DNA from 3 places in the Streptomyces sp. NPDC046870 genome. Region 2 is predicted to be linked to each of the others. Evidence: riboswitches for the same ligand, from Rfam matches in the RefSeq annotation. Region 2 holds a riboswitch; each other region holds the start of a gene.

Region 1 (9,569 bases), on a different contig from region 2:
TCGTCCTTCACGTGCAGCACGACCGGGGTCCAGCCCGCCGTGCCGTACCGCTCGTTGATCTCGTCCGCGACCCGCCGCACCTCGGCGGTGTACTCGCGGTACACGGCGAGGTCCTGCCGGGACGGGTAGGCGAAGGCCACGTGGACGACCTTCTCCCGCCACTCGGGGTGGTCCTCGAGCAGCTGCTCGTAGGCCAGCAGCCCGCGCACGATGTTCTTGGACAGCTCGGTCCGGTCCACCCGGACGATCGTCTTGCGGCCCGCTCCGATCTCCGCCCGCAGCGCCGCCATCCGCTCGTCCACGTCCGGTTCGTGCGCCCGCTTGCGCAGGAAGTCCGCGTCCGCGCCCAGCCCGTGCACCCCGATCCGGGTGCCGGCGGGGATGCCCGGCCCGAGCACCGCGTGGCAGCAGTCCGTGAACGCGTCCGCCCACCGCCGGGTGAGGAACGCCGCCCGGTCCGCGCCCAGGATGCCGCTGAGCAGCTCGGCCGCGATGTCGTCGGGAAGGAGCCGGAAGTAGTCCGGCGGCGCCCACGGGGTGTGCGAGAAGTGGCCGATGCGCAGGTCGGGCCGGAGCTGGCGGAGCATCCGCGGGGCCAGGGCCAGGTGGTAGTCCTGGATCAGCACGGCCGCGCCCTCGGCGGCCTCCTCGGCCAGCGCCTCGGCGAACGCCCGGTTGTAGGCCTCGTACGACGCCCACTGCCGCCGGAAACCGGCGTCGAAGACCGGCTCCAGCGGAGTCTGGTACAGCATGTGGTGGACGAACCAGAGCACCGAGTTGGCGATGCCGTTGTACGCCTCGGCGTGCACGGTCGCGTCGATGTCGAGCATCCGCACGCGCTGCCCGCCGGTCTCCTCGGCCGGCAGCAGCCCGCCGGCCGCGCGCCGGACGGCCGCCCGGTCGCCGTCGCCCAGCGCGGCGCACACCCACACCGAACCCGCGTCGGAGCCGATGGCGGACAGTCCCGAGACCAGCCCGCCGCCGCCCCGCCGGGCGTGCAGCGAGCCGTCCTCGCCCACCTGATAGGAGACCGGGCCGCGGTTCGACGCGACCAGCACCTGAGCCTTCTGAGCAGCATCGAGCGTGGAAGCCATACGCCTCAACCTAGCCCGGCCCCCAACCGCTCAAACGTACGGCCCGCCCGGCGGGCCGACCGTATACGGCCCGTTCACGCCACCTTGCGCTCGGCGTACTCCGCGATCTCCACCATGGGCGGCCGCTCCTCGGTGTCCACCGAGTAGGTGCGCGGCTCGAACCCCTCCTCCCCCCGCTCGAACTGGGTCAGCGCGGGCCGGATCAGGTGGCCGCGGGCCAGCCGGAGCTGGGCGGTGCGGTAGATCGCGGCGGCCATCCGGCCGAGCGCCTGCCCGTCCTGGTGCCGGTGCTTGCGCACGCCCACGTCGACCTGGGCCAGCGCGTCCAGGCCCACCAGGTGCAGCGCGTCCACCAGCATGCCCAGCTCCACGCCGTAGCCGACGGGGAAGGGCAGCTGTTCCAGCAGGGTGCGGCGGGCCGCGTACTCGCCGCCCAGCGGCTGCACGAACCCGGCCAGCTGCGGCCAGTGCATGTTCAGCAGCGGGCGGGCCATGAGTTCGGTGACCCGGCCGCCCTGCCCGGCACTGCCGCCGAGCGGGCGGTCGTACATCGCCTTGACCAGGTCGACGTCCGGGTCGGTGAGCAGCGGGCCGACGATCCCGGAGACGAAGTCGGAGGAGAACTCCCTGAGGTCCGCGTCGATGAAGCACACGAGGTCCCCGCCGGTCGCCAGCAGCGACCGCCACAGCACCTCGCCCTTGCCGGGGACGGCCGGGAGGCGCGGCAGGATGGTGTCGCGGTGGACGACCCGGGCGCCGGCGCGCGCGGCGACCTGGGAGGTGCGGTCGGTGGAGCCCGAGTCGACGACCACGAGCTCGTCGACGAGCGGCACCTGCTCCATGAGGTCGTGCCGGATGACCGCGACGATGTCGCCGACGGTCTCCTCCTCGTTGAGCGCGGGCAGCACGACGCTGACGGTCTGGCCCGTGCGCTGCTTGGCCGCGAGGATCTGGTGCAGCGGTCGGTCGGCCACGGACCAGGACCGGGTGGTCAGCCAGCGCTCGACTTCTTCCAGCACAGTCTGTGGCTCCTCACTGGTGTCTCGCGGTTCGGACGACTAGCTCAACTGTCCCGGCCGTCGGTTACAGTCTTGAACAACGCCGATGACCATCGCATGTCGGGGGTCGGGTGCGTTCCACAACCGCATACCGCTCATCCAGAGGGGCAGAGGGACACGGCCCGGTGAAGCCCCGGCAACCCCCCTGACCGGACTCGTTCGCGCGAGGCTCACGGCCAGGGAAGGTGCCAATTCCGTCTCACGGCGAGGTGCGTCGTGAGGAAGATGAGGAGAAAGGGCCTCGCCTCCATGGCTGTGCAGACAGTTGCCACCACCAGCGAATCCACCGTCGACCTCGGCCCCGCCACGGCCCTGAGCTGTCGCGAGTGCGGCCACCGGGTGCCGCTCGGCCCGGTCTTCGCCTGCGAGGAGTGCTTCGGCCCGCTGGAGATCGCCTACGACTTCTCCGCCTACGACACCGAGGAACTGCGCCGCCGTATCGAGGCGGGCCCCGCGAACATCTGGCGCTACGCGCCCCTGCTGCCGGTCCCGGCGGACGTCGCCGGCAAGCCGAACATCAACCCGGGCTGGACCAAGCTCGTCAAGGCCGACAACCTGGCCCGCGAGCTGGGCGTGACCGGTGGTCTGTACGTGAAGGACGACTCCGGCAACCCGACCCACTCCTTCAAGGACCGGGTCGTGGCCCAGGCCCTGGAGGCCGCCCGCGCCTTCGGCTTCACCACCCTGTCCTGCTCCTCGACCGGCAACCTGGCCGGCGCCGTCGGCGCCGCCGCCGCCCGTGCCGGCTTCCGCTCCTGCGTGTTCATCCCGCACGACCTGGAGCAGGGCAAGATCGTCATGGCCGCGATCTACGGCGGTGAACTCGTCGGCATCGAGGGCAACTACGACGACGTGAACCGCTTCTGCTCCGAGCTGATCGGCGACCCGGCCGGCGAGGGCTGGGGCTTCGTCAACGTCAACCTCCGGCCGTACTACGCGGAGGGCTCCAAGACCCTGGCGTACGAGATCTGCGAGCAGCTCGGCTGGCGGCTGCCCGACCAGATCGTGGTCCCGATCGCCTCCGGCTCCCAGCTCACGAAGATCGACAAGGGGCTCCAGGAGCTGATCAAGCTGGGACTGGTCGAGGACAGGCCGTACAAGATCTTCGGAGCCCAGGCCGAGGGCTGCTCCCCGGTCTCCACCGCCTTCAAGGCCGGTCACGACGTCGTACGGCCCCAGAAGCCGAACACCATCGCCAAGTCGCTGGCCATCGGCAACCCGGCCGACGGGCCGTACGTCCTGGACATCGCGCGCCGCACCGGCGGTGCCGTGGAGGACGTGACGGACGAGCAGGTCGTGGACGCGATCAAGCTGCTGGCGCGGACCGAGGGCATCTTCGCGGAGACCGCCGGCGGCGTGACGGTCGGCGTCACCCGCAAGCTGCTGGAGGCGGGCGTGCTGGACCCGGCGAAGACCACGGTCGTCCTGAACACCGGTGACGGCCTGAAGACCCTGGACGCGGTCGCCGGGACCGGCCTCACCGCGACCATCCGCCCGACCCTGGACTCCTTCCGAGAGGCCGGCCTCGCATGACAGGCGCCCGGCCGGCAGGCCGGACGCGACCCCCCGCGTCCCCGGGGCGCCGCCCCGCCGTACCCGTGAACCCGACCGGAGGTCCGACCGCATGAGCGTGACCGTTCGCATCCCCACCATCCTGCGCACCTACACCGGCGGGCAGGCCGAGGTCGCCGCCGAGGGCGCGACGCTCGGCGAGGTCATCGCCGACCTGGAGAAGAACCACACGGGCATCGCCGCGCGCGTCCTGGACGACCAGGGCAAGCTGCGCCGGTTCGTCAATGTGTACGTCAACGACGACGACGTCCGCTTCGAGCAGGGCCTGGACACGGCGACCCCCGAGGGGGCCGGCGTCTCGATCATCCCGGCGGTCGCCGGCGGCTGAGCCGCGGATCCGCCCGCTCATTACCTTCGGTAACCGCGGTTACCGGCTGTTCGTCCGATTGCCCCCTCCGTGAGAGAAGCGGAGGGGGCAATTCTGTGTGATTGAGCGCGGTAGAGTTGGGGAACGCGGTCGCGGCCCCGGGTCGCGGGCCCTGGATTCCATGCCGCCCGCCCGACAAGAAGTAGCCAAAGTGTGCGGGTTGTCTGCGGCTTTTGTGGCCTTTATGGGGCCCGACTTGCCCTGAATTCAGATGAATTCTCACTACATTCCGGACCGCTCGCGTCCAGAATTCTCGTCCGATTGACCTGTTGCAGACGGCAGTTGGACAGATACATTCAGCCGCGGTCGACGCGTTCCGGCGCACGCCCCCGACCAGTTGGGGGGTGAGGTCTGACCCGGGTCCGCGAAGTGTGGATCTGTGCAAGGGCCAGTAATAGGGGAGTTAGGCATGGCTCAGGGCACCGTCAAGTGGTTCAACGCGGAGAAGGGGTACGGCTTCATCGCGGTCGACGGTGGTGCGGACGTCTTCGTCCACTACAGCGCGATTCAGATGGACGGCTACCGCACCCTGGAAGAGGGCCAGCGGGTCGAGTTCGAGATCTCGCAGGGCCAGAAGGGTCCGCAGGCCGACATGGTTCGCGTCACCGCCTGAACGTTTCTTGTCCGAAGGGCCCGCACCTCGCAGAGGGTGCGGGCCCTTCGCCGTGCCCCGGTTCCGCTGTTCGCGTGCGGCTGACGGGGGCCTCCCACCCGCCCAGGCGCTTGCACTCGACCATGCCGAGTGCTAATCATTGGCGTTAGCACTCTGAAGGTGAGAGTGACAGTGAAGGACCGGGTCGGTGAGGCCCGCGGGCCGGGTGGGGCAAGGAACCACGAGGCGCGCGAGCCGTCCGTCGCGGGCGCGGGCGCGGTCCGAAGGAATCACCCCCAGTCCTGGAGGGACCACTTCACATGGCCAAGATCATCGCGTTCGACGAGGAGGCGCGGCGCGGCCTCGAGCGCGGCATGAACCAGCTCGCGGACGCCGTGAAGGTGACGCTCGGCCCCAAGGGCCGCAACGTCGTCCTCGAGAAGAAGTGGGGCGCCCCCACGATCACCAACGATGGTGTCTCCATCGCCAAGGAGATCGAGCTCGAGGACCCGTACGAGAAGATCGGCGCCGAGCTGGTCAAGGAAGTCGCCAAGAAGACGGACGACGTCGCCGGTGACGGTACGACCACCGCGACCGTGCTCGCCCAGGCCCTGGTCAAGGAAGGCCTGCGCAACGTCGCCGCCGGTGCCAACCCGATGGCTCTGAAGCGCGGTATCGAGAAGGCCGTCGAGGCCGTCTCCGCCGCCCTGCTGGAGCAGGCGAAGGACGTCGAGACCAAGGAGCAGATCGCCTCCACCGCGTCCATCTCCGCCGCCGACACCCAGATCGGCGAGCTGATCGCCGAGGCCATGGACAAGGTCGGCAAGGAAGGCGTCATCACCGTCGAGGAGTCCAACACCTTCGGCCTGGAGCTCGAGCTCACCGAGGGCATGCGCTTCGACAAGGGTTACATCTCCGCCTACTTCGCGACCGACATGGAGCGCATGGAGGCGGTGCTGGAGGACCCGTACATCCTCATCGCCAACTCCAAGATCTCCTCGGTCAAGGACCTGCTCCCGCTGCTGGAGAAGGTCATGCAGTCGGGCAAGCCGCTGCTGATCATCGCCGAGGACGTCGAGGGCGAGGCCCTGTCGACCCTGGTCGTCAACAAGATCCGCGGCACCTTCAAGTCCGTCGCCGTCAAGGCCCCGGGCTTCGGTGACCGCCGCAAGGCCATGCTCGGCGACATCGCCATCCTCACGGGCGGCGAGGTCATCTCCGAGGAGGTCGGCCTCAAGCTGGAGAACGCGACCCTGGACCTCCTGGGCCGCGCCCGCAAGGTCGTCATCACCAAGGACGAGACCACCATCGTCGACGGTGCCGGCTCCTCCGAGCAGGTCAACGGCCGTGTGAACCAGATCCGCGCCGAGATCGAGAACAGCGACTCGGACTACGACCGCGAGAAGCTGCAGGAGCGCCTGGCGAAGCTCGCCGGCGGTGTCGCGGTCATCAAGGCCGGTGCCGCCACCGAGGTGGAGCTCAAGGAGCGCAAGCACCGCATCGAGGACGCCGTCCGCAACGCGAAGGCGGCCGTCGAGGAGGGCATCGTCGCCGGTGGTGGCGTGGCCCTGCTCCAGGCCTCCCAGGTCTTCGAGAAGCTGGAGCTGGAGGGTGACGAGGCGACCGGCGCCAACGCCGTGCGCATCGCCCTGGAGGCCCCGCTGAAGCAGATCGCCGTCAACGCCGGCCTCGAGGGCGGCGTCGTGGTGGAGAAGGTGCGCAACCTGACCCCGGGTCACGGCCTGAACGCCGCGACCGGCGAGTACGTCGACCTGGTCGCCGAGGGCATCATCGACCCGGCGAAGGTGACCCGTTCCGCGCTGCAGAACGCCGCCTCCATCGCCGCGCTGTTCCTCACCACCGAGGCCGTCATCGCCGACAAGCCGGAGAAGGCCGCGGCCCCGGCCGGCGGCGGCATGCCGGGCGGTGACATGGACTTCTGATCGACCTGACGGTTGATCGCTCGTCCTGCGGACCGAGGGCGGCACCCCCAGCTACCGGCTGGGGGTGCCGCCCTCGGCGTTTCCCGGGGTCGGCGGAGAGTGGCCGGTATCACGTGAGCCAAGCGGGGACCGGTCCGGAACAAGGGCCGGCGGGCAGTGTTTACTTAAGACGCTGCAACAATGCGTGCGCACATACCAATCGGTTCACCCCGTCGACTCACGAGGAGCCCCCCACGTGACCGTGACCACGCCCCCCGCCTCCCGCGCGGCCCGCGTCCTGTCCCGCCCGATCAGGCTGAACGGCCTCACCGTCCCGAACCGCATCGTGATGGCGCCCATGACCCGCATGTTCTCGCCGGGCGGCGTCCCGGGCGAGGACGTCCGCTCGTACTACGCCCGCCGGGCCGCCGCCGGCGTCGGCCTCATCGTCACCGAGGGCACGTACGTCGGCCACGAGTCGGCGGGCAACAGCGCGCGCGTCCCGCGCTTCCACGGCGAGGAGCAGCTGGCGGGCTGGGCGAAGGTCGCCGAGGACGTGCACGCGGCGGGCGGCACCATCGTGCCCCAGCTGTGGCACATCGGCATGGTCCGCGAGCAGGGTCAGAAGCCCTTCCCGGACGCCCCCGCGATGGGCCCCTCCGGACTGGTCGCCGCGGGCGCCGAGCCCACCGGCAAGGCCATGACGCAGTCGGACGTGGACGACGTCGTCGCCGCGTTCGCCGAGGCCGCTGCCGCCGCCGAGCGCATCGGCTTCGACGGCGTGGAGCTCCACGGCGCCCACGGCTACCTCCTCGACCAGTTCCTGTGGGCGGGCACCAACCGCCGCACCGACGCGTACGGCGGCGACCCGGTGGCCCGCACCCGGTTCTCCGCCGAGATCGTCGCCGCCGTGCGGGCGGCGGTGTCGCCGGACTTCCCGGTCCTCTTCCGCTACTCGCAGTGGAAGCAGCAGGACTACACCGCCCGGCTCGCCGAGACCCCCGAGGAACTGGAGGCCATCCTCACCCCGCTCGCGGCGGCCGGCGTCGACGCCTTCCACGCCTCCACCCGCCGCTACTGGCTGCCCGAGTTCGACGGCTCCGACCTGAACCTGGCCGGCTGGACGAAGAAGCTCACCGGCAAGCCCGTCATCACCGTCGGCTCGGTCGGCCTCGACGGCGACTTCATCAACGCGTTCCAGGGCGAGGGTGCCCCGGTCAAGGGCATCGACAACCTCCTGGACCGCCTGGAGGCCGACGAGTTCGATCTGGTGGCCGTCGGCCGCGCGCTGCTCCAGGACCCCGAGTGGGCGGCCAAGGTGCTCTCCGACCGCTTCGACGAGCTGAAGCCGTACGACGCGGAGGCCCTGAAGACCCTGAGCTGACCGGAGTGCCCCCGGGGGCGCCGGCGGCCAGGGTCTTTCGTCTGGATCAGCCCGGCATGATCCGGACGAGAGGCCCTAGAGGTTGCCCATCGGCTCGATGTCGACCCGCACCGGCGTCCCCCACACCCGCAGCACCTCGTAGTCGGTGAACTCGTGCACGAGCCGGTACGCCAGGGCGGGCCGGGAGCCGCGCCGCTGGGCGGCGAGGTACGCCTCCGCCTCGCGCCGGTCCCGCCTCGGCGTCCCGCACAGCTGCCACTCCTGGCCGTTCCACAGCTCCGGCAGCCACCGCTGCTGCGCCTGCGGCCGGTCACCGCGCACGCCGTACCGGGATGGGGCGGTGGGCACCGGCTCGCCCGGCCGGGGCCGGCCGCCCTGGAACTCCGACCGCCGGGCGGCCCGGCGCCGGGTCTCGCACAGCAGGCACAGGTCGGGCGCGCTCTCGTCCACCGGTCCCTGCGGGTGCTCCGGGCAGCGGGTGGCGGGCGCGGCGGTGGTCACGGTGTCGTCCAGCAGGTCGAGGGCCCGCCGCAGGTCGTCCTTGATCTCGTGCAGCCGGGCGTCCGGCGTGTCGGCGGTCAGGGCGTCCCCGTGCTCCCCGAGCAGCCGGAGAGCCCTTCCGAGGGCGGTGAGCTGGGCGTGATTCATGTCGGTGGGTGCCTCCTCCCCTCCATGGTGCCCTGACCGCGCGGTCCGTCAGCGTGCCGCGTCGCCCAGCGCCGTGCGCAGGTGGCCGCCGGACTCCGCCAGCAGGCGGGCCGCCGTCGGGCCGTCGACGCCGGCGAGGAGGACCAGGATCGCGTGCTTCACCTCGCCGCCGGTTTCCGTGAGGGCCTTCTCGATGTCGGCGTCGCTCGCGCCGGTGGCCAGGGAGACGATCCGGTGGGAGCGGGCCCGGAGCTTGTCGTTGGAGGCGCGCACGTCGACCATCAGATTCCCGTACGTCTTGCCGAGCCGGATCATCGTGATCGTCGAGAGCATGTTCAGCACCAGCTTCTGGGCCGTGCCCGCCTTCAGCCGGGTGGAACCGGTGATCAGCTCCGGCCCCACCACGACCTCGATGGCGTGCTCGGCCGCGGCGGCCAGCGCGCTGCCCGCGTTGCAGGCCAGGCCGATGGTCAGCGCACCGAGCGCCCGGGCGTGCTCGACGGCGCCGACGGCGTAGGGGGTGCGGCCGGAGGCGGAGACGCCGACCACGGTGTCGTCCGCGGTGAGTTTCAGCGCGTCCAGGTCCCGGCGGGCCAGCTCCTCGGAGTCCTCCGCGCCTTCGACCGAGGTGACCATGGCCGCGGGACCGCCCGCGATGAGGCCGACGACCCGCTCGGGGTCGGTGTTGAAGGTGGGCGGGCACTCGGAGGCGTCCAGCACGCCCAGCCGGCCGGCGGTCCCGGCACCGGCGTAGACGAGCCGCCCGCCGCGGCCCATGCGCGCGGCGACGGCGTCGACGGCGGCCGCGATCCGGGGCAGCTGCGTCGCCACGGCGGCGGGCACGCCCGCGTCCTCGCCGTTCATCAGCCGGGCGATGTCGAGGGTGGGCAACCGGTCGATCTCGGCGAGTTCCGGACGGAAGGCCTCGGTGG
Region 2 (9,569 bases):
ACGGACCGGTACGGGCGCGGGGCGCGCGGCGGGCGGATCCGCTGGGGCACCGGGGTCACGGCCGTCACCTCCGTCCGTCGGGCGCGGCGGGCCGGGTCGGCGTCCGCCTGGCGGATCTCGTCGAGACGTCCAACGTCCGGCCGGCCGCCGTTGTTCCCGGGCTGCGCAGTTGCACGATGCGGGAGCGGCGGCGCAGGGTGAACCCGATCGACTCGTAGAGCCGGATCGCGGGCGTGTTGTCGGCGGCGGCGTGCAGGAACGGGGTGTCCCCGCGGTCCCGGATGCCGGCCGCGACCGCGCGCACCAGCCGGGTGGCCAGTCCCCGGCCGCGGTACGCGGGGTCCGTGCACACGGCGCTGATCTCGGTCCACCCGGGCAGGCGCAGCCTCTCCCCCGCCATGGCGACGAGCCTGCCCCGGTGCCGGATGCCGAGGTAGGTGCCCATCTCGACGGTCCGGCGCAGGAAGGGGCCCGGCCGGGTACGGGCCACCAGATCGAGGATCTCGGGGATGTCGTCGGCTCCCAGGCGGACCGCCTCCGGGTCCGGTCCGGCCCGCAGCGCGGTGTCCACGAGCTGGACTCCCGTGCCCTCGCCGAGCACCTCCCAGCCGTCGGGGACCCACTCGACCGGCTTGACCCGTACGGGGTTCCCCGGACCGACGAGCGTGTGCAGGTCGGCCCAGGCCGCCGGGTCCGCCGGGTCGGCGAGCGCCGCGAAGGCGTAGGTCTCCGGCCGGTAGCGGGCCGCGCGGCCGTACCGGTCGGCGAGCCGGGCGTGCGGGCCGGTGAGGGCGGCCCAGACGGCGTTGTCCAGGACGGGGTCCGCGGGCGGGAGCGGGGTCGCGCCTGGGCGGACGCCGGTCGGACGGGCCACGGGAGCGACCCCCTCTCTTGTCTCCATGTCGATGGATCGACGACCCGTCAGGAGTTGTCCAGCGGCAGCCCGGGCGGGTTGACCTCCGCCTTCGCCACGGACTCGTTGGACAGGCCCCAGGCGGCGAGCCACTTGCCGTACTGCCCGTTCTCGATCAGGTGGTTGAGGGCGTCGGCGAGCGGCTTGGCGAGTCCGCTGTCCTTCTTCGCGGTCGCCGCGATCAGGCCCTGGAGCGTCTCGCCGGCACCGGAGAAGGTGCCCGCGTTGCGGGTGGCGTTGGGGGTGTTCGCGGTCTGCCGGGCGCGGTAGGCGACCGCGGGGTTGGGACCGAGGTAGGCGTCGATCTTCCCGCTGCTCAGCGCCAGGTTGATGGCGTTCTGGTCCGGGAAGTACTTGACGGTGAGCTTCTTGCCCTCCTTGGCCAGCTTGGCCTTCCACTCCAGGAGGATCTTCTCCTGGTTGGTGCCGGCGCCCACGCTGACCGTCTTGCCGGCGAGCTTCTTGTAGTCGCCGTCGAAGTTCCAGGGGTTCTTCTTCAGCACCTCGAAGGCCAGGTTGTCCTTGCGGTAGGAGGCGAACTCGTACTTCCGCTTGCGTTCCTCGGTGACGGTGACGTTGGAGAAGGCCACGTCGACCTTGCCGCTGTCGACGCCGACGAAGAGGTTCTCCCAGGTGGAGTTCCTGATCTCGGGCTTCAGGCCGAGGACCGCGGCCACCAGGCGGCCGAGATCGGGTTCGGAGCCGGTGAGGGTCTTCTGGTCGCTGCCCACGAAGTTCAGCGGCGCGGAGCCCGAGGGCAGGGCTCCGACGCCGATGACGAGCTTGCCGCTCCTGCGCACGGAGGCGGGCAGTTCGGCGCTGATGGACTTCACCTCGGAGACCTTCAGCGCGGTCTCCTTGGCGGCTCCGTTGGACAGCCGCCCCACGGTCACCGTGCCGGCGGTGTCGGTCTTGGTGACGGCCTCGCTGTCGCCTCCGCAGGCGGCGAGCCCGGTGGCGAGGGTGGCGACGGCGGTCGCGGCGGTGATGCCGCGGATCACGGCGCGTCGGGAGAGGTGGGTAGGCATGGCGTGGCTGTCCTTGTCTCGCTGATGAGGGTGAGCGCTGAGAGTGGGGTGGGGGGTGGGTCTTGGAGGGCCCGAGCGGCGGGGGCCGCGGCACCCTGTCGTGGCGGCGCGGTCAGAGGACCTTGCCGAGGAACTCCCGGGTCCGTGCGTGCCGGGGCCGGTCCAGCACCTCGCCGGGCGGGCCCTGTTCGACGATCCGGCCGCCGTCGATGAAGACGACCCGGTCCGCGACCTCGCGGGCGAAGCCGATCTCGTGGGTGACGATGACGAGGGTGGTGCCGCTGGTCGCCAGATCCTTGATGACGGCCAGCACCTCGCCGACGAGTTCGGGGTCGAGCGCCGAGGTCGGCTCGTCGAAGAGGATGATGCCGGGCCGCAGGGCGAGGGCGCGCGCGATGGCGACGCGCTGTTGCTGTCCCCCGGACAACTGCCGCGGGTAGGCGCCGGCCTTGTCGCCGAGACCGACGCGTTCGAGCAGCTCCCGGGCGAGCTCCTGGGCCGCCGCCCTGGTCAGCCTGCCGGTGGCGGCGGGGGCCGCGGCGACGTTCTCCAGGACGGTCAGGTGCGGGAAGAGGTTGAAGTTCTGGAAGACGAAGCCGATCCGGCCGCGCTGGGCCAGGATGGCGCGCTCGCTGAGTTCCTTCAGCCGGTCCCCGTGCCGTTTCACCCCGATCAGCTCGCCGCCCACGCTGACGTGGCCTATCTCGGGCTTCTCCAGGTGGTTGACGACCCTGAGCAGCGTGGACTTGCCGGAGCCGGACGGCCCGAGGATCACCGTGACCTCGCCGGGGCGGACGGTCAGGTCGATGCCGTCGAGGACGCGGTGGGTGCCGTACCACTTGTGGACGCCGTGTACTTCGAGCGCGGCGGGGGCGGCCTTCGGCAGGGCCTGGGCGGTGGTCATACGGCGGCCTCCCGGCTCAGCCGGGCCCGCAGACCGGCGAGGCCGGCCCGGGCCTTCTGCAAGGGGGTCGGCGGCAGGGTGCGGGTGGCGCCCCGGGCGTAGTGGCGCTCGACGTAGAACTGGACGACGGACACGGCGCTGGTGAGGATCAGGTACCAGACGGTGGCGACCATCAGCAACGGCACCACGTCGCCGGGGTAGGTGCTGCCCATCGACTGCACCGCGCCGAACAGGTCGAGCAGCGACACGTAGAAGACCAGGGACGTGCTCTTGATGAGACCGATCAGCTGGTTGACGTAGTTCGGGGTGATGGACCGCAGGGCCTGCGGGAAGACGATCCGGCGGAACTGGTAGCCCTTGGGCAGGCCCAGGGCGGCGGCCGCCTCGTGCTGTCCCTGGTCGACGGAGAGGATCCCGCCGCGCACCACCTCCGCCGCGTACGCCGCCTCGTTGAGGCTGAGGCCGATGACGGCGATCGTCATGTCCGTGGCCAGCCGGGACTCGTCGAAGGTGACGAAGGCGGGCCCGAACGGCACCCCGAGGCTCAACGTCCTGTACAGGGCACTGAAGTTGTACAGGAAGATCAGTACGACGATGAGCGGCACGGAGCGGAACAGCCAGGTGTAGGTCCAGCTGACCGCGCGCAGCACCAGGCTCCCGGAGAGCCGGGCGAGCGCCAGCAGAATGCCGCCGAGGAGCCCCAGGACGGCGCTGAGCGCGGCGACTTCGAGGGTGACGAGGAGGCCGTCGAGGACGGTGGGGCGCAGGAACCAGTAGCGGAAGCGGTCCCACTGGTAGAAGGGGTTCGTGACCAGTCCGTGCAGGATCTGCGCGACGAGTACGAGGACGGCGGCGGTGACGATCCACCGGCCGGGCCGGCGCAGCGGCTGAACACGCTGCGCCGACAGAGGTTTTGACGGGGTGTCGGCGATGGCCGGCGCCTCGGCTAGGGAGACGGCGGCGCCTGGGGGTTCACTCATGGCGGGCTCCGGCGGAGTCGGTCACCCCGGGGCCGCGCGGGAGCGGAGGTGGGCCACGACGGCACTGCGGCACGAGGCGGCGCACGGACGGGCGCGGAACCGGGAGCTGGGCGGACAACGGCACACCGGACGGACGGTGTGCGGTGGGAACGCGGGGGCTGGGAGGAAGACGTCAGCCCTGACAGCGGGCAGAGCCCGGTGCGGTACACAGTGCGCTGTTCACGCGGAGCAGATCGACGGCGCGGTCGGCGACGAGGAGACCGGCGTACGACGGTACGCAGCCCTGGGGGCGGCTCACGGCCGTCCTGGGAGCTGCGTACATGGCGTCACCTGTCACTGTTCCGGCCCCGTGGGGCCTCGCGCTTACCGAAAACGTCGTCCGGTCCGGTCGTCACCTGGGGCACCCCACCGCGGTGCGAGGGTTGCCGGTCAGCGAGCCAGGGCTTGGCGCTGACGCTCATGACCGTTCTGAGCGGTAAGTAAGGCAGTTGCCCGTTCGAATGTCAACGGACGTCCGCCAAGTGGACATCGGCGGCCCGCTCTCACCTGCGGGAAGTGTCCGGGGTGTCCGCGGCGTGGCCTGCCCAGTCCAGGATCTGGACAGCGGCTCCCGCGGCCTCCAGGCCCTGGCAGCGGCCGTGGTGGCGGCGGGCGATGCCGTCCAGGTCGAGGTGGCGGCCGAAGGCGGGGTGGGCGGCCAGGCGGCGGGCGTAGGCCCACAGGGCGCGGTGGTCGGCGATGCGCTGCACGGCGGAGGCGTCGAGGTGGCAGCGGTGGACGGTGTCGAGTTGCACGAGGGTGACCCACAGCTCGATGTCCGCGGCGGTGAGCCGGTCGTCGGCCAGGTACTCCTCGCCGCTCAGCCGTCGCTCCAGGCGGCCCAGGGTGTCCAGCAGCACGTCGAGAGCGGCGGCCCGTTCGTCGGGGCCGGCCCCGGCGCGTCCGGCGCGCTGCGCGGCCTCCTCGACGCCCTCGGCGCACATCCGCTCGACGGCCTCGATCACGGACTCCAGGCCGCGGGGGTACAGGCGGGCGTCGCCGTTCGGCCGGAACAGGTCCAGGTCGCGCAGGATGTCGGGGGTGTGGGTGCTGACGATGCGTCCGGACCAGTCGTCGCTGAGCACGGGTGCGAGCGCCGGGCCGGTGTAGTGGTGGGCGCTCGCCTCGTAGAGCGGGCGGAGCGCCGCGTGGCCGCCGCCGGGACAGTCCGGGACGGCGGGCAGGAGGGTGACGGGACAGCGGGCGTCCAGGCCGAGCAGGCTGTGGCCGACGGCGAGGCGCAGCCCGTCGGGGCAGGCCGTCGACAGGTGGAGCCGGTAGCGGTGCGGTACGGCGTAGTGGCCGCTGCGCGCGTCCCGGCCGATCCGGCCCCGGAAGGCGGGCGCGGTACCACGGGTGGACGGAACGGCGGCGAGCGGAGTGATGGACATGCGTCTCCCCGGGTGGTGGGTGTGCGGAGGGGCGCGCCGGCGCGGGCGTCACCGTCGGCGGCGGCGGAGGGGCGGCCCGGCTCAGCGGTGAGGGCGGATCGCGCTGCAGACGCGCTGCAGGTCGATGTGGCGGCGGGAGGTGAGCAGGGGTGCGCGCAACGGCGTGCGGCCGGTCCGGCCCGTGCCCGTTTCGCCGCGCGCCATGATTCCCTACCTGTTCACTAGGATTCCCTCCCTGGAGTGTCGATCGGGCTCCGTACGACGTCAAGAGGGCGTCCACGCCTGGGGGACCGGGGTCGGCGCCGGGTACTCCTCAGCGAGAGAAACATGTGACATAGTACTGGCGTGGCGAAGCGACTGACCTGCGATGTCGTGGTCGTCGGGGCCGGAATCACGGGCGCGGCCTGCGCCCTGTACGCCGCGCGCGCCGGACTCGACGTACGGCTGGTGGACCGGGGCCCGGTGGCCGGCGGCACCACCGGAGCCGGCGAGGGCAACCTGCTCGTCTCCGACAAGGAGCCGGGCCCGGAGCTCGAACTCGCACTGCTGTCCGCCCGGTTGTGGGCCGGGCTGGCGGAGGAGCCGGGCGCCGCGATCGAGTACGAACCCAAGGGCGGCCTCGTGGTCGCCTCGGATCCCGGCACCCTGGCCGCGCTGCGGGCCTTCGCCGCGGAGCAGCGGACCGCCGGCGTCACCGCCGTACCGGTCGACGCCGGTCGACTGGCCGGGCTGGAACCGCACTTGGTGCCCGGCATGGCGGGCGCGGTGCACTACCCGCAGGACGCCCAGGTGATGCCCGCGCTGGCCGCCGCCCACCTGGTCCGTGCCTCCGGCGCCGCCCTGCACACCGGCCGTACGGTGACCGGGGTGCTGCGCACCGCGCGGGGAGCGGTGCACGGCGTCCGCACCGACCGGGGCGACATCCACGCACCGGCGGTGGTGAACGCGGCCGGCACCTGGGGCGGCGGCCTCGCCTCGCTCGCCGGCGTCCGGCTGCCGGTACTGCCCCGGCGCGGTTTCGTGCTCGTCACCGAGCCGCTGCCGCGCATGGTCCGGCACAAGGTCTACGCCGCGGACTACGTGGCCGACGTGGCCAGCGACTCGGCCGGGCTGCGCAGCTCACCGGTCGTGGAGGGCACGGCCGCCGGTCCCGTGCTGATCGGTGCCACCCGGGAACGGGTCGGCTTCGACCGGTCGCTGTCGCTGACCGCGACGCGGGCGCTCGCCGCCGGGGCGATCGGGCTGTTCCCGTTCCTCGCACGGGTCCGGGCGCTGCGCGTGTACGCGGGCTTCCGGCCGTACCTGCCGGACCACCTGCCGGCGATCGGGCCCGATCCGCGGGCGCCCGGTCTGTTCCACGCCTGCGGGCACGAGGGCGCCGGCATCGGACTCGCCCCCGGCACCGGACTGCTGATCGCGCAGGCGCTCACCGGGAAGGCGCCGGAACTGGACCTCACACCGTTCCGGCCGGAGCGGTTCGACAGCGAGGGAGGCGACGCCCGGTGAATCCAGGGGAGTTGACGCGGGCCCGGCCGGGGCCGCCCTGCACCGTGACCTTCGACGGCCGGCCCCTTGAGGCGCTGCCGGGCCAGACGGTCGCGGCGGCGCTGTGGGCGGCGGGCGTGACGGCCTGGCGCAGCACACGGGGCGCCGGGCGGCCCCGCGGGGTGTTCTGCGGGATCGGGGTGTGCTTCGACTGCCTGGTCACCGTCAACGGCCGCCCCAACCAACGGGCGTGCCTGGTTCCGGTGCGTCCGGGCGACGACATCCGCACTCAGCGGGGGACGGGCCGGGACGATGACTGAACGACCGCGCCTCGCCGTCGTCGGCGCGGGCCCCGCCGGGCTCGCCGCGGCGCTGGCGGCGGCCGCACGGGGGGTCCGGGTGACGCTGGTCGACGCCGCCGACCAGGCCGGCGGACAGTTCTACCGGCAGCCCGCCGCCGCCCTCGGCGCCCGCCGGCCGCAGGCCCTGCACCACCAGTGGCGCACCTGGGTACGGCTGCGCGAGGGCCTGGACCGGCACCGCGAGGCCGGCCGGATCACCCACCTGAGTGACCATCATGTCTGGTGTGCGGCACGGGACTCCGACTCCGGTGCGCTCGCCGTGCACGCCCTGCTCGGCCCCGCGCAGGAGGACGGTGTCACCGTGCACGCCGACGCGGTACTGCTCGCCACCGGCGGGTACGAACGGGTGCTGCCCTTCCCCGGCTGGACGCTGCCCGGGGTCGTCACGGCGGGCGGCGCGCAGGCCATGCTCAAGGGCGGCCTCGTACTGCCCGGCCGCACGGTGGTGGTGGCCGGGACCGGGCCGCTGCTGCTGCCGGTGGCCGCCGGGCTCGCCGCGGCCGGCGCACGCGTCGCCGCGCTGGTGGAGTCCGCCGGCCCCGGCCCGCTGCTCCACCGGGCACCCGCCCTGGCCGCCCAGCCCGGCAAACTCGCCGAGGGCGCCGGCTACGCGGCCCGGCTGCTGCGGCACGGTGTGCGCGCCCTGACCCGGCACACCGTCGTGACGGCGCACGGCACCGACCGGCTGGAGGCGGTGACGGTGGCCGCGCTCGGCCGGGACGGGCACCCGCGGCCCGGCAGGACCCGGCGCATCGCCTGCGACACCCTGGCCGTGGGCCACGGCATGCTGCCGCACACCGACCTCGCCGAGACCCTCGGCTGCACCCTGTCCGGCACCGCCGTACGGGTCGACGCCGAGCAGCGCACCGACGTGCCCGGCGTCTGGGCCGCCGGGGAGGCCACCGGGGTCGGCGGCGCGGCGCTCGCACTCGCCGAGGGGCACATCGCCGGGTGCTCGGCCGCCGCCCGGCTGCGCGGCACCACCCCCGACCCGCACGGCTGGGCCGCCGCAGCCCGGGCCCGCGGCCGGCTGCGCGCGTTCGCCACGGCCCTGGACGAGGTCTACGCCCCGCCGGCGGGGTGGGCGGACCGGATCCCGGACGCGACGGTGGTGTGCCGCTGCGAGGAGGTGACCGCCGGAGAGGTGCGCGGGGCCGTGGAGTCGCTCGGCGCCGGGGACCTGCGCACGGTGAAGCTGCTGACCCGGGCCGGGATGGGCTGGTGCCAGGGGCGGATGTGCGCACCCGCGGTGGCCGGCCTGACGGGCTGTCCGCTCACCGCCGGACGGCGGCCGTTCGCCCGCCCGGTACCGCTCGGCGTCCTCGCCGCCCTGCCGGAGCCGGAGTGAGGCGACAGCCCGCCGCACTCCGGGCCGGCCTTCCGCTCAGTAATATGTCACACCCCATTGAATGAGGGACCAGTCATGACCCACCCTGAGCACCACCGCCCCTGGCGCGGCATCCTCGTCGCCACCGCCCTCCCCCTGCGCGCCGACCTCTCGGTCGACCACGACCGCTACGCCGAGCACTGCGCCTGGCTGGTCGCCAACGGCTGTGACGGCGTCGTGCCGAACGGCTCGCTCGGGGAGTACCAGGTCCTCACTCCCGAGGAGCGTGCCCGGGTGGTGGAGACCGCCGTGGCCGCGATCGGCGGGGAGCGGGTGATGCCGGGCGTCGCCGCGTACGGCTCGGCCGAGGCCCGCCGCTGGGCCGAGCACGCGGCCGAGGCCGGCTGCGCGTCGGTGATGCTGCTGCCGCCCAACGCCTACCGCGCCGACGAGCGCGCGGTCCTCGCCCACTATGCGGAGGTCGCGAAGGCGGGCCTGCCGGTGGTGGCGTACAACAACCCGATCGACACCAAGGTCGACCTCGTGCCCGAACTCCTCGCCCGGCTGCACGGCGAGGGGCTCGTCCACGCCGTCAAGGAGTTCTCCGGCGACGTCCGCCGCGCCTACCGCATCGCCGAACTCGCGCCGGAACTGGACCTGTTGACCGGCGCCGACGACGTGCTGCTGGAGCTGGCGGTGGCCGGTGCCAAGGGCTGGGTGGCCGGCTACCCGAACGCGCTGCCGCGCGCCTCGGCGCAGCTGTACCGGGCCGCGCTGGCCGGTGACCTCGCCACCGCGCTCCCCCTGTACCGGCAGCTGCACCCGCTGCTGCGCTGGGACTCCAGGACGGAGTTCGTGCAGGCGATCAAACTGTCCATGGACGTCGTCGGGCGGTACGGCGGCCCGGTGCGCCCGCCGCGCGTCCCGCTGCTGCCCGGGCAGGAGGCCGCGGTCCGCGCGGCCACCGAGAAGGCCGTCGCCGCCGGCCTGGCGTGAGAGGAGCCGGACCATGCGCAGCACACTCGTCCTGCACGCCGTCGACTCGCACACCGAGGGCATGCCGACCCGCGTGATCACCGGCGGGATCGGCACCATCCCCGGCGCGACCATGAACGAACGGCGGCTGTGGTTCCGCGCACA
Region 3 (9,569 bases), on a different contig from region 2:
CGACGAGCGGGCCGCCAAGCGGTCCGAGCGTGTGGTGGGCCTGCTGTTCACGGTGTCGATGCTGGCCACCATCGGCTTCATCGTCGCGTACCTGGCGGTCCCGCACGACAAGTCGATCTTCGTCTTCCCGATCGGTCACATCAACGCGCTGAACTTCGCGCTCGGTCTGACCCTCGGTGTGGCGCTGTTCTGCATCGGCGCGGGCGCGGTCCACTGGGCCCGCACCCTGATGTCCGACGTGGAGATCGCCGACGACCGTCACCCGATCGAGGCTCCCGCCGACGTCCGGGCGAAGGTCCACGAGGACTTCCGCCAGGGCGCCAAGGAGTCGGTGCTCGGCCGCCGCAAGCTGATCCGCAACACGATGTTCGGCGCGCTGGCCCTGGTGCCGCTCTCCGGCGTCATGCTGCTCGGCGGTCTCGGCCCGGCGCCGGGGACCAAGCTGCGCCACACCCTGTGGGCCAAGGGCAAGCGCCTGGTCAACATGAACACCAACCAGCCGCTGCGTCCCGAGGACGTCGCCGTCGGCTCGCTCACCTTCGCCAAGCCGGACGGCCTGGAGGAGCACTCCGAGGAGTTCCAGACGGAGATCGCCAAGGCCGCCCTGATGATCGTCCGGCTCCAGCCGGGCAACATCAAGGACAAGCGCGAGCTGGAGTGGTCGCACGAGGGCATCGTCGCGTACTCGAAGATCTGCACCCACGTCGGCTGCCCGATCTCCCTGTACGAGCAGCAGACGCACCACGTGCTGTGCCCGTGCCACCAGTCCACCTTCGACCTCTCCGACGGTGCCCGAGTGATCTTCGGCCCCGCCGGCCACGCCCTGCCGCAGCTGCGCATCGGTGTGGACAGTGAGGGTTACCTCCAGGCGCTCGGCGACTTCGAGGAGCCCGTCGGTCCTGCTTTCTGGGAGCGCGGATGAGTACTTCAGCGAACGAGACCTCCCGCTCCCGCGGGAAGGCACCCACCGGCGAGCGTCTCGCCGACTGGGCCGACGGCCGGCTCGGGATCTACTCCCTCGCCAAGGCCAACATGCGCAAGATCTTCCCCGACCACTGGTCGTTCATGTTGGGTGAGGTCTGCCTCTACAGCTTCATCATCATCATCCTGACGGGTGTCTACCTGACGCTGTTCTTCCACCCGTCGATGAACGAGGTGGAGTACCACGGCACGTACGTCCCGCTCCAGGGACAGCTGATGTCCGAGGCGTTCAGCTCGACCCTGCACATCTCCTTCGACGTGCGCGGCGGTCTGCTCATCCGGCAGATCCACCACTGGGGCGCGGTCGTCTTCATCGCCGGCATGTTCGTGCACATGATGCGCGTCTTCTTCACCGGCGCGTTCCGCAAGCCGCGTGAGATCAACTGGCTGTTCGGCTTCCTGCTGTTCGTCCTGGGCATGTTCACCGGTTTCACCGGTTACTCGCTCCCGGACGACCTGCTCTCCGGCACCGGTGTCCGCTTCATGGAGGGCGCGATCCTGTCCGTGCCGATCGTCGGCACGTACATCTCGTTCTTCCTCTTCGGCGGCGAGTTCCCGGGCGGCGACTTCGTGGCCCGCTTCTACTCGATCCACATCCTGCTGCTGCCGGGCATCATGCTGGGCCTGGTGGTGGGCCACCTGATCCTGGTCTTCTACCACAAGCACACGCAGTTCGCGGGTCCCGGCAAGACGAACAACAACGTCGTCGGCATGCCGCTGCTGCCGGTGTACATGGCGAAGGCCGGAGGCTTCTTCTTCCTGGTCTTCGGTGTGCTCGCGGCGCTCGCGGCCATCGCGCAGATCAACCCGATCTGGGCCATCGGCCCCTACCGTCCGGACCAGGTGTCCACCGGCGCCCAGCCGGACTGGTACATGGGTATGGCCGAGGGTCTGATCCGTGCCATGCCGGGCTGGGAGATCAACTTCTGGGGTCACACGCTGGTCCTGGGCGTGTTCATCCCGCTGATGCTGTTCGGCGTGATCCTCGCCGCGATCGCGGTCTACCCGTTCATCGAGGCCTGGGTCACCGGCGACAAGCGCGAGCACCACATCCTGGACCGCCCGCGCAACGCCCCGACCCGTACGGCGTTCGGTGTCGCCTGGCTGACCGTGTACTTCGTGATGCTGATCGGTGGTGGCAACGACATCTTCGCCACCCACTTCCACCTGTCGATCAACGCGGTCACCTGGTTCGTGCGGATCGCCTACTTCGTGGCCCCGGTCATCGCGTTCATCGTCACCAAGCGGATCTGCCTGGGCCTCCAGCGCCGCGACCGCGACAAGGTGCTGCACGGCCGCGAGACCGGCATCATCAAGCGGCTGCCGCACGGTGAGTTCATCGAGGTGCACGAGCCGCTGAGCCAGGAGCAGCTGCACACGCTCACCTCGCACGAGCAGTACCAGCCGGCCGAGATCGGTCCGACGGTCGACGAGAACGGGGTCGAGCGCAAGGTCCCGGCCTCGACGAAGCTGCGGGCGAAGCTGTCCAACGCCTACTTCGGCGAGGACAACCAGATCCCGAAGCCGACCGTCGAGGAGTACAAGGAGATCACGAGCGGCCACGGCCACCACTGATCACCGCGTCGCCACGCCACGTTGAAGGGCCCCGTCCGGGTTGCGGACGGGGCCCTTCAGCGTGCCGTCCGGCTGGATAGGGTGGTGTACGACGTAGCAGGAACTGTTCGAGGAGCGGCTGATGAGCGCTGTGACCCCCGCTGGAGGCGACACCGCGGCGGGCCGCTCCTGGCCCGCCCTGCTGAACGGTCTGCTGGACGGCCGGGACCTGTCCGCCGACGACACCGCCTGGGCGATGGACCTGATCATGCGCGGGGAGGCGACCGACGCGCAGATCGCCGGGTTCATGGTGGCGCTGCGGGCCAAGGGCGAGACGGTCCAGGAGATCACCGGACTGGTACGGACGATGTACGCGCACGCGAACGTCATCGAGGTGCCCGGCCCGGCCGTCGACATCGTCGGCACCGGCGGCGACGGCGCCAAGACGGTGAACATCTCCACCATGTCCTCGATCGTCGTCGCGGGCGCGGGGGCGAAGGTCGTCAAGCACGGCAACCGCGCCGCGTCCTCGGCCTCCGGCTCCTCCGACGTCCTGGAGAAGCTGGGCATCAACCTCAACCTGACCCCGCAGCGGGTGGCCGAGGTGGCCGAGGAAGCCGGCATCACCATCTGCTTCGCGGTGCGGTTCCACCCGTCGCTGCGTCACGTCGCCGCCGCGCGCGGTCAGTTGGGCATCCGGACCACCTTCAACGTGCTGGGCCCGCTGACCAACCCCGCCCAGGTGCGGTCGCAGGCCGTCGGCGTCGCGGATCCCCGCATGGCGCCGATCGTCGCCGGTGTCCTCGCCGAGCGGGGCAACTCCGCGCTGGTCTTCCGGGGCGACGACGGCCTGGACGAGCTGACCGTCACCGCCGCCTCCCGGGTGTGGGTGGTCCGGGACGGCAAGGTCACGGAGGAGGTCTTCGACCCGCGCGACGTCGGCATCGACCTCGTCCCCGTGGACGCCCTGCGTGGTGCCGACGCGTCCTACAACGCCGAGGTCGCCCGCCGGCTGCTGGACGGCGAGCGGGGAGCCGTACGGGACGCCGTCCTGCTGAACTCGGCGGCCGCGCTGGTGGCCCTTGAGCCGACGGACGCGCCGCTCACCGAACAGATCCGCGCGGGCATGGCGCGGGCCGCGGAGTCCATCGACTCGGGCGCGGCCAAGCGCACCCTGGAGCGCTGGGTGGCCGTCAGCAACGCCTGACGCCCCCGGGAGCCGTCCCGCGATCCGGACACGGGTTGCGGGACGACGATCACTTCAGTACGTTCCTGTACCAGGTCATGAGTGACAGTCATGAGGCCCCGGCCGACTGTCCGGCAACCCTCCGTCCGTGGCGGGGTGCCCCGGGTGAAGACCAGGTCGTACGGCAGCAAGGCCTACGGCAAGCGCGGACCCCTCACACACCAGGGGTCCTGGTCGTTCGAGGGAGCCTTCCGTGAGCAAGCGAATGCGTTAGGGCCGCAGAGCCCCGCCTCCGCACAGCCCTTCGCAGCACTTTTCTGCATTTCTCCGCATTCCTGTCACGGGAGTTCCGTCATGTCTGTCTTCACCGCTGCCGCCAACCAGTCTGTTTGCACCCCTCTGCCCGTTCTGGGCCGTGATGTCACCGTCCCGCTGGTCACCGGCGGCGAGGTCAGCTACGCCGCCCTGGACTACGCGGCCAGCGCCCCCGCCCTCCAGCGCGTCTGGGACGACGTCGCCGCGTACGCCCCGTACTACGGCAGTGTCCACCGCGGTGCCGGCTACCTCTCCCAGCTCTCCACCGACCTGTTCGAGAACGCCCGCAGGACGGTCGCCGACTTCCTCGGCTGCCGCCCGGCCGACCAGGTGGTCTTCACCCGGTCGACCACCGACTCCCTCAACCTGCTGGCCCGGGCGGTCCCGGCCGACTGCCAGGTCTTCGTCTTCGAGACCGAGCACCACGCCTCGCTGCTGCCCTGGCAGGACGCGCGGGTCACCTACCTCGACGCCCCGCGCACCCCGCGGCAGGCCGTGCAGACCCTGGAGCGGGCCCTGGCCGGCCGGGACCCCCACGGCCCGGCCCTGGTCTGCGTCACCGGCGCCTCCAACGTCACCGGCGAGCTGTGGCCGGTGCGTGAACTGGCCGCCGCCGCGCACGCCCACGGCGCCCGCATCGTCCTGGACGCGGCCCAGCTGGCCCCGCACCACCCGGTGGACCTCCGCGAGCTGGACGTCGACTGGGTCGCCTTCTCCGGCCACAAGCTGTACGCCCCCTTCGGCTCCGGCGTCCTGGCCGGCCGCGCCGACTGGCTCCAGGCGGCCGCGCCGTACCTCGCGGGCGGCGGCGCCAGCCGCAAGGTCACCCGGCGCGAGGACGGCGGTGTGGCCGTCGAGTGGCACGAGACGGCGGCCCGCCACGAGGCCGGCTCCCCGAACGTCATCGGCGCCTACGCCATCGCCTCCGCCTGCAAGGCCCTCACCGAGGCCGGCTGGGACACCCTCGTCGCCCGCGAACAGCACCTGATCGCCAAGGTCCGCGAGGGCCTGGCCGAGGTGCCCGGGGTGCGCGTGCTGTCCCTCTTCGGCGACGACGCGCCGCGCGTCGGCGTGATCTCCTTCGTCGTCGAGGGCTGGAACAGCTCGCACTTCGCCGCCGCGCTCTCCGCCGAGTACGGCATCGGCGTCCGCGACGGCCTCTTCTGCGCCCACCCCCTGGTCCGCACCCTGCTCGGCAGCGACCCGCAGACCCAGGGCGAGTGCGGCGCCCCCGAGGCGGCCCCGGGCGAGAAGTCCCTCAACGCCATCCGCGTCAGCTTCGGCGCGGGCACGCCGGACGAGCACGTGGAGCGCTTCGTGAACGCCGTCGGGGAACTGGTGGCGCAGGGCGCGAAGTGGCAGTACCGCACGGAGGACGGTCGTTGCGTGCCCGCGGTCTGAACCGCGCTATAACCTCCCCTTGACACCACGTCGGACAGGGGGACACCGGAGTGCAGCCGCTGCGCGCCACGGATCCGCGCCACATCGGCCCGTACACCACCACGCACAGACTGGGCGCGGGCGGCATGGGCGAGGTCTACCTCGCCGAGTCCCGCACCGGGCTGCGGCTCGCGGTGAAGGTCGTACGGGCCGAGCACGCCGAGGACCGCACCTTCCGCGCCCGCTTCCGCCACGAGGTCCGCGCCGCCCAGACCGTCGGTGGCGCGGACACCTACACCGCACGGGTCGTCGACGCCGACACCGAGGCCGAACGGCCCTGGATGGCGACGGAGTTCGTGTCCGGACCGAACCTGCGGGACGCCGTGCTCGACCACGGCGCGCTGCCGCGCCCCGCGGTCCGGATCCTCGCCGGCGCGCTCGGCGAGGCGCTGGCGGCCATCCACGCCAAGGGGCTGGTCCACCGCGACCTGAAGCCGTCGAACATCCTGCTGGGCCCGGACGGGCCCCGGGTCATCGACTTCGGGATCGTCCGGGCGCTGGAGGCCACCTCGCTGACCCGCACCGGAGCGGTCGTCGGCTCGGTCGGCTACGTCTCGCCGGAGCAGATCCGCAACGGCGGCCAGGTCGGCCCGCCCAGCGACGTCTTCTCCCTCGGCGCGGTCCTCGCGTACGCGGCGGCCGGCCGGGAGCCGTTCGGCGAGGGCCAGGACTCGGTGGTGCTGCTGCGCATCCTCACCCGCGACTTCGACCTGTCCGGCGTCCCGGAGGACATCCGCCCGCTGGTGACGGCCTGTCTGCACGAGGACCCGCTGGAGCGCCCGGAGCCGGCGGCGGTGGTGGCGGGCGCCGGGTTCGCCCCGGACACCCTGCGCGCCGCCGTCCGCCCGGGCTGGTACGGCCCCGCCTCCCCGCCCCGCCCCACCCCGGACGACCGCCCCAGCGGCGTGGAGTACCTGGCCCCGCACCCCACCACCGACTCGGCGGACCCGCCTGCCCGCGCCACCCCGGCCGACCCGGCATTGGCAGCCACCCCCGGTGGCCCGGCGACGGTGACCACGGGCGACTCGACGGCTCCCGCGACCTTGGCGGACTCGGCAACCCGTGCCACCCTGGCCGACCCGGCATTGGCAGCCACCCCTGGCACCCCCGATGGCCCGGCGGCGACCGCGGGCGATTCGACGGCTCCCGCGACCCCGGCGGACTCGGCAACCCGTGCCGCCTCGTCCGGCTCGGCGGGTTCGGCGGCCCTGGAGGGCTCGGCCGGCCCCGGCGCCCGCGGTGACTCGGCGCGGACGGCCACCTCCAGCGGTTCGGCCGGCTCGGACACCGTCACCACTCCGAGCCGCCGTCCGGGTGCCGTGGCTCCCGGGCGGCGGCGGCTTCTCACGGCCCTTGCCGGGGGAGCCGTGGCCGTGGCCGGGGTGGGGGTGGGCGGCCGGCTGTGGGGGTCGTTCGGTACCGAGAGCGGTGGCGGCAGCGACCGCTCACCGGCCCCGTCCGCCGACCGCACGGACCGGGCGGCGGCGGTGCTGCGCTGGCAGTACGACCTCGGCGGCATCGGCGGCCTGGACGGGGCCTGCTGCGCGCTCTCCCCGGACGGTGCCGTCGTCTACGCGGGCACCTCCGGAGGTGTGCTGCACGCGGTCTCCCGGAACGGGGCCAGGCGCTGGAAGGTCCGGCTCGGCGACGACGTCTCCACGCCCGTCGCCACCCGGGACGCCGTGTACTGCGTGGTGGGCCTGCACTCCGAGGACGAGCGCCGGCTGACCGCGGTGAGCCCGTCCGGCAGCCCGCTGTGGACCCGCACCCTCGGCGACCGGCGGTACGGCGTTCCCGTCCTGCTCGGCCAGGACGTCCTCGTCTCCGTCGGCGGCACGGACACGGGCGGGCTGCGCTGCTACGCCTCCGACGGCAGCGAGAAATGGACCGCCAAGACCCCGGCCGGCCCCACCGGCATCCCGCTCGTCTCGGCCGGGACCGTCTGCACGGGCAGCTACGGCGACGTCCTGCTGGCATTGGACGCCCGGGACGGTTCGCGCAAGTGGCAGGTGGTGTCCGCCGGCACCGACGTCACCGTCCTCGCTCTCGCGGGCACCACCCTGTTCACGGACTCCGCCGCCGAACGCCAGGGCTTCCGCGTCTCGGACGGGCGGCGGCTGTGGCGCAGGGAGGACGACGGCGGGATCCTCACCGGGGGCAGCCGTACGCTGGCCGTCGGCACCGAACAGGACGGCGTCTACGCCGTCCGGGCGGCCGACGGCTCCCGTGCCTGGAGGTACGGTCTCGAGGGCGGCACGGCCTACCCCCGCGTGGTGGTGGCCGGCGACACGGTGTACGCGCGGGCGGGCGAGCGGGTCTGTGCGCTGGACCTCGACGGGAAGAAGCGCTGGAACGCGGTCCTGGGCCGGGACGCGGGCGACGACCAGCACACCCCGGTCGTGCGCGGCGGCCGGCTCTACGTCCCTTCGGGCGGCGGGATCGCCGCGGTGGACGTGAGCGCGTAGCCGTTCCGCCGGCCGTCCGGACCGGTCAGTTGTCGAGGCCGATCGCGAACGCGGCCTCCAGGTCGTGCTGGGAGTAGGTGCGGAACGCGACGTGCGTGTCCGTGGCCTCCACCCCGGGGATCTTGCTGATCCGCCCCGGAATGATCTCGGCGAGATCCTCGTGCTCCCGCACCCGGACCATCGCGATCAGGTCGTAGGTACCGGTGACGGAGAACACCTCGCTCACCGAATCCAGCGAAGCGATCCGCTCCGCGATCTCGGGGATCCGGTCCACGCTGGTCTTGATCAGGACGATCGCGGTGATCACGGCTGTGTCTCTCCCTCGGTGACCGGAGCTGGGGCGGCTTTCACTCTAGTCCCACGGCCGTAACGCACCCACGCGTAGCCGAAGCCCAGCCCGAACCCCACCAGGTGCGCCAGATACGCCACCCCGGGACCGTCGGAGGCGCGCCCCGCGGCGAGCCACTGCAGGGCCGCCCAGGACGGCAGCACCACCCACGCCGGGAAGCGCAGCGGCAGGAAGAACAGGAACGGCAGGAGACTGGTCACACGGGCGCGGGGGAAGAGGAAGAGGAACGCTCCGAGGACCGCCGAGACCGCCCCGGAGGCGCCGACCAGCGACTGCTCGGAGGCCGCGTTGGCCGCCGCGTACCCCAGCAGGGCGAGGTAGCCGCAGCCGACGTAGAACAGGGTGAACTCCACCCGGCCCATCCGTTCCTCGGTCATCGCCCCGAAGACGAAGAGGAAGAGCATGTTGCCGAGCAGGTGCACCCAGCTGCCGTGCACGAACAGTGCGGTGGCCGGGGTGAGCGCGGCCCCGGCGGGGCCGTCGAACAGCTCGGCGGGCACCACGCCCCAGTGCCGGAAGTACGCCCGCTGCGCGGCGAGCAGCGCGTCCCCCGAGCCGTACCCGGGGACCAGTCCGGAGGCCGGGCCGAGGGCGAAGACCAGACCGCACAGGACGATGAGGCCGTACGTCACCGGTGCCGAGGTGCCCCGGACCGCTCTGAGTGTCCTGCCGGCCGCCGTGCTCCAGGTGCTGATCATGACTACAGAGCATGACGTAACGGGACGCTTGCTGACAGACCGCCTCGCCGCCGTGGACGGACGGGCGGCGGGCGCCCGGCAGGCCGTAGGGTTACGGCCACACGCGTCGGGGGACGGCGCGGACCGATACGAGAAGGAAGAGAACAGTCACCATGACGGTTCCCCTGCCGACGGCCACGACACGATGGCGCTGCACCCTGTGCGGCAACCTGACGCGCTTCGACGTGACCCGCTCGTCCAAGGTCGTCGAGTACGTCCACCTCGACCTGGCGGGCGAGCCGACGGTGGAGGAGCGCGAGGTGGTCAGTGAGACCATCGAATCGGTGCGCTGCCGCTGGTGCAACGCGGTGGACCAGGTGGAACTCGTGGACAGGCCGGGCGCCGGCTCCTGAGCGGAGCGGCCCCCGGAGAGGCTTATTCCGGTATTGGGGTGTGACGGATGGCGGAGACCGCAGGCGGGGGGCCGGGCGACGGCACCGCCGAGGTGCTTGACCGTCCGCTGCCCGACGGCGTGCGCAAGCGGGTCGTGCAGATCGTCTCGGACGGCTTCGGCGGGCTGACCGTGGCGGAACTGCCCGCCC

Evidence for each region. Region 2 has a riboswitch for S-adenosylmethionine ahead of AB0946_RS21415 (amino acid ABC transporter permease). Riboswitches for the same ligand answer to the same signal wherever they lie in the genome.
Region 1: it holds a riboswitch for S-adenosylmethionine, as region 2 does, so the genes downstream of both, thrC (threonine synthase) here and AB0946_RS21415 (amino acid ABC transporter permease) in region 2, are expected to answer to the same signal.
Region 3: it holds a riboswitch for S-adenosylmethionine, as region 2 does, so the genes downstream of both, AB0946_RS39775 (aminotransferase class V-fold PLP-dependent enzyme) here and AB0946_RS21415 (amino acid ABC transporter permease) in region 2, are expected to answer to the same signal.

Annotation. Positions count from the first base shown of each region.
Region 1 covers NZ_JBEYXM010000004.1:357,545-367,113, reverse strand. Annotated here, with positions in the region: gene AB0946_RS12750 (trehalose-6-phosphate synthase) at 1-1,094, opposite strand, end outside; gene AB0946_RS12745 (glucosyl-3-phosphoglycerate synthase) at 1,169-2,113, opposite strand; SAM riboswitch class I at 2,245-2,384, shown strand; gene thrC (threonine synthase) at 2,402-3,685, shown strand; gene AB0946_RS12735 (ubiquitin-like small modifier protein 1) at 3,777-4,052, shown strand; gene AB0946_RS12730 (cold-shock protein) at 4,501-4,704, shown strand; gene groL (chaperonin GroEL) at 5,004-6,626, shown strand; gene AB0946_RS12720 (NADH:flavin oxidoreductase) at 6,862-7,989, shown strand; gene AB0946_RS12715 (hypothetical protein) at 8,065-8,637, opposite strand; gene murQ (N-acetylmuramic acid 6-phosphate etherase) at 8,686-9,569, opposite strand, start outside.
Region 2 covers NZ_JBEYXM010000009.1:147,322-156,890, reverse strand. Annotated here, with positions in the region: gene AB0946_RS21435 (putative leader peptide) at 1-50, opposite strand, end outside; gene AB0946_RS21430 (GNAT family N-acetyltransferase) at 65-874, opposite strand; gene AB0946_RS21425 (ABC transporter substrate-binding protein) at 922-1,941, opposite strand; gene AB0946_RS21420 (amino acid ABC transporter ATP-binding protein) at 2,054-2,845, opposite strand; gene AB0946_RS21415 (amino acid ABC transporter permease) at 2,842-3,825, opposite strand; SAM riboswitch class IV at 4,180-4,290, opposite strand; gene AB0946_RS21410 (glutathione S-transferase C-terminal domain-containing protein) at 4,368-5,255, opposite strand; gene AB0946_RS21405 (putative leader peptide) at 5,337-5,459, opposite strand; gene AB0946_RS21400 (FAD-binding oxidoreductase) at 5,601-6,761, shown strand; gene AB0946_RS21395 ((2Fe-2S)-binding protein) at 6,758-7,060, shown strand; gene AB0946_RS21390 (FAD-dependent oxidoreductase) at 7,053-8,450, shown strand; gene AB0946_RS21385 (dihydrodipicolinate synthase family protein) at 8,526-9,425, shown strand; gene AB0946_RS21380 (proline racemase family protein) at 9,439-9,569, shown strand, end outside.
Region 3 covers NZ_JBEYXM010000040.1:4,512-14,080, forward strand. Annotated here, with positions in the region: gene AB0946_RS39760 (Rieske 2Fe-2S domain-containing protein) at 1-922, shown strand, start outside; gene AB0946_RS39765 (cytochrome bc complex cytochrome b subunit) at 919-2,556, shown strand; gene trpD (anthranilate phosphoribosyltransferase) at 2,678-3,742, shown strand; SAM riboswitch class IV at 3,816-3,933, shown strand; gene AB0946_RS39775 (aminotransferase class V-fold PLP-dependent enzyme) at 4,076-5,437, shown strand; gene AB0946_RS39780 (PQQ-binding-like beta-propeller repeat protein) at 5,488-7,941, shown strand; gene AB0946_RS39785 (Lrp/AsnC ligand binding domain-containing protein) at 7,967-8,248, opposite strand; gene AB0946_RS39790 (rhomboid family intramembrane serine protease) at 8,245-8,988, opposite strand; gene AB0946_RS39795 (hypothetical protein) at 9,141-9,380, shown strand; gene AB0946_RS39800 (NYN domain-containing protein) at 9,428-9,569, shown strand, end outside.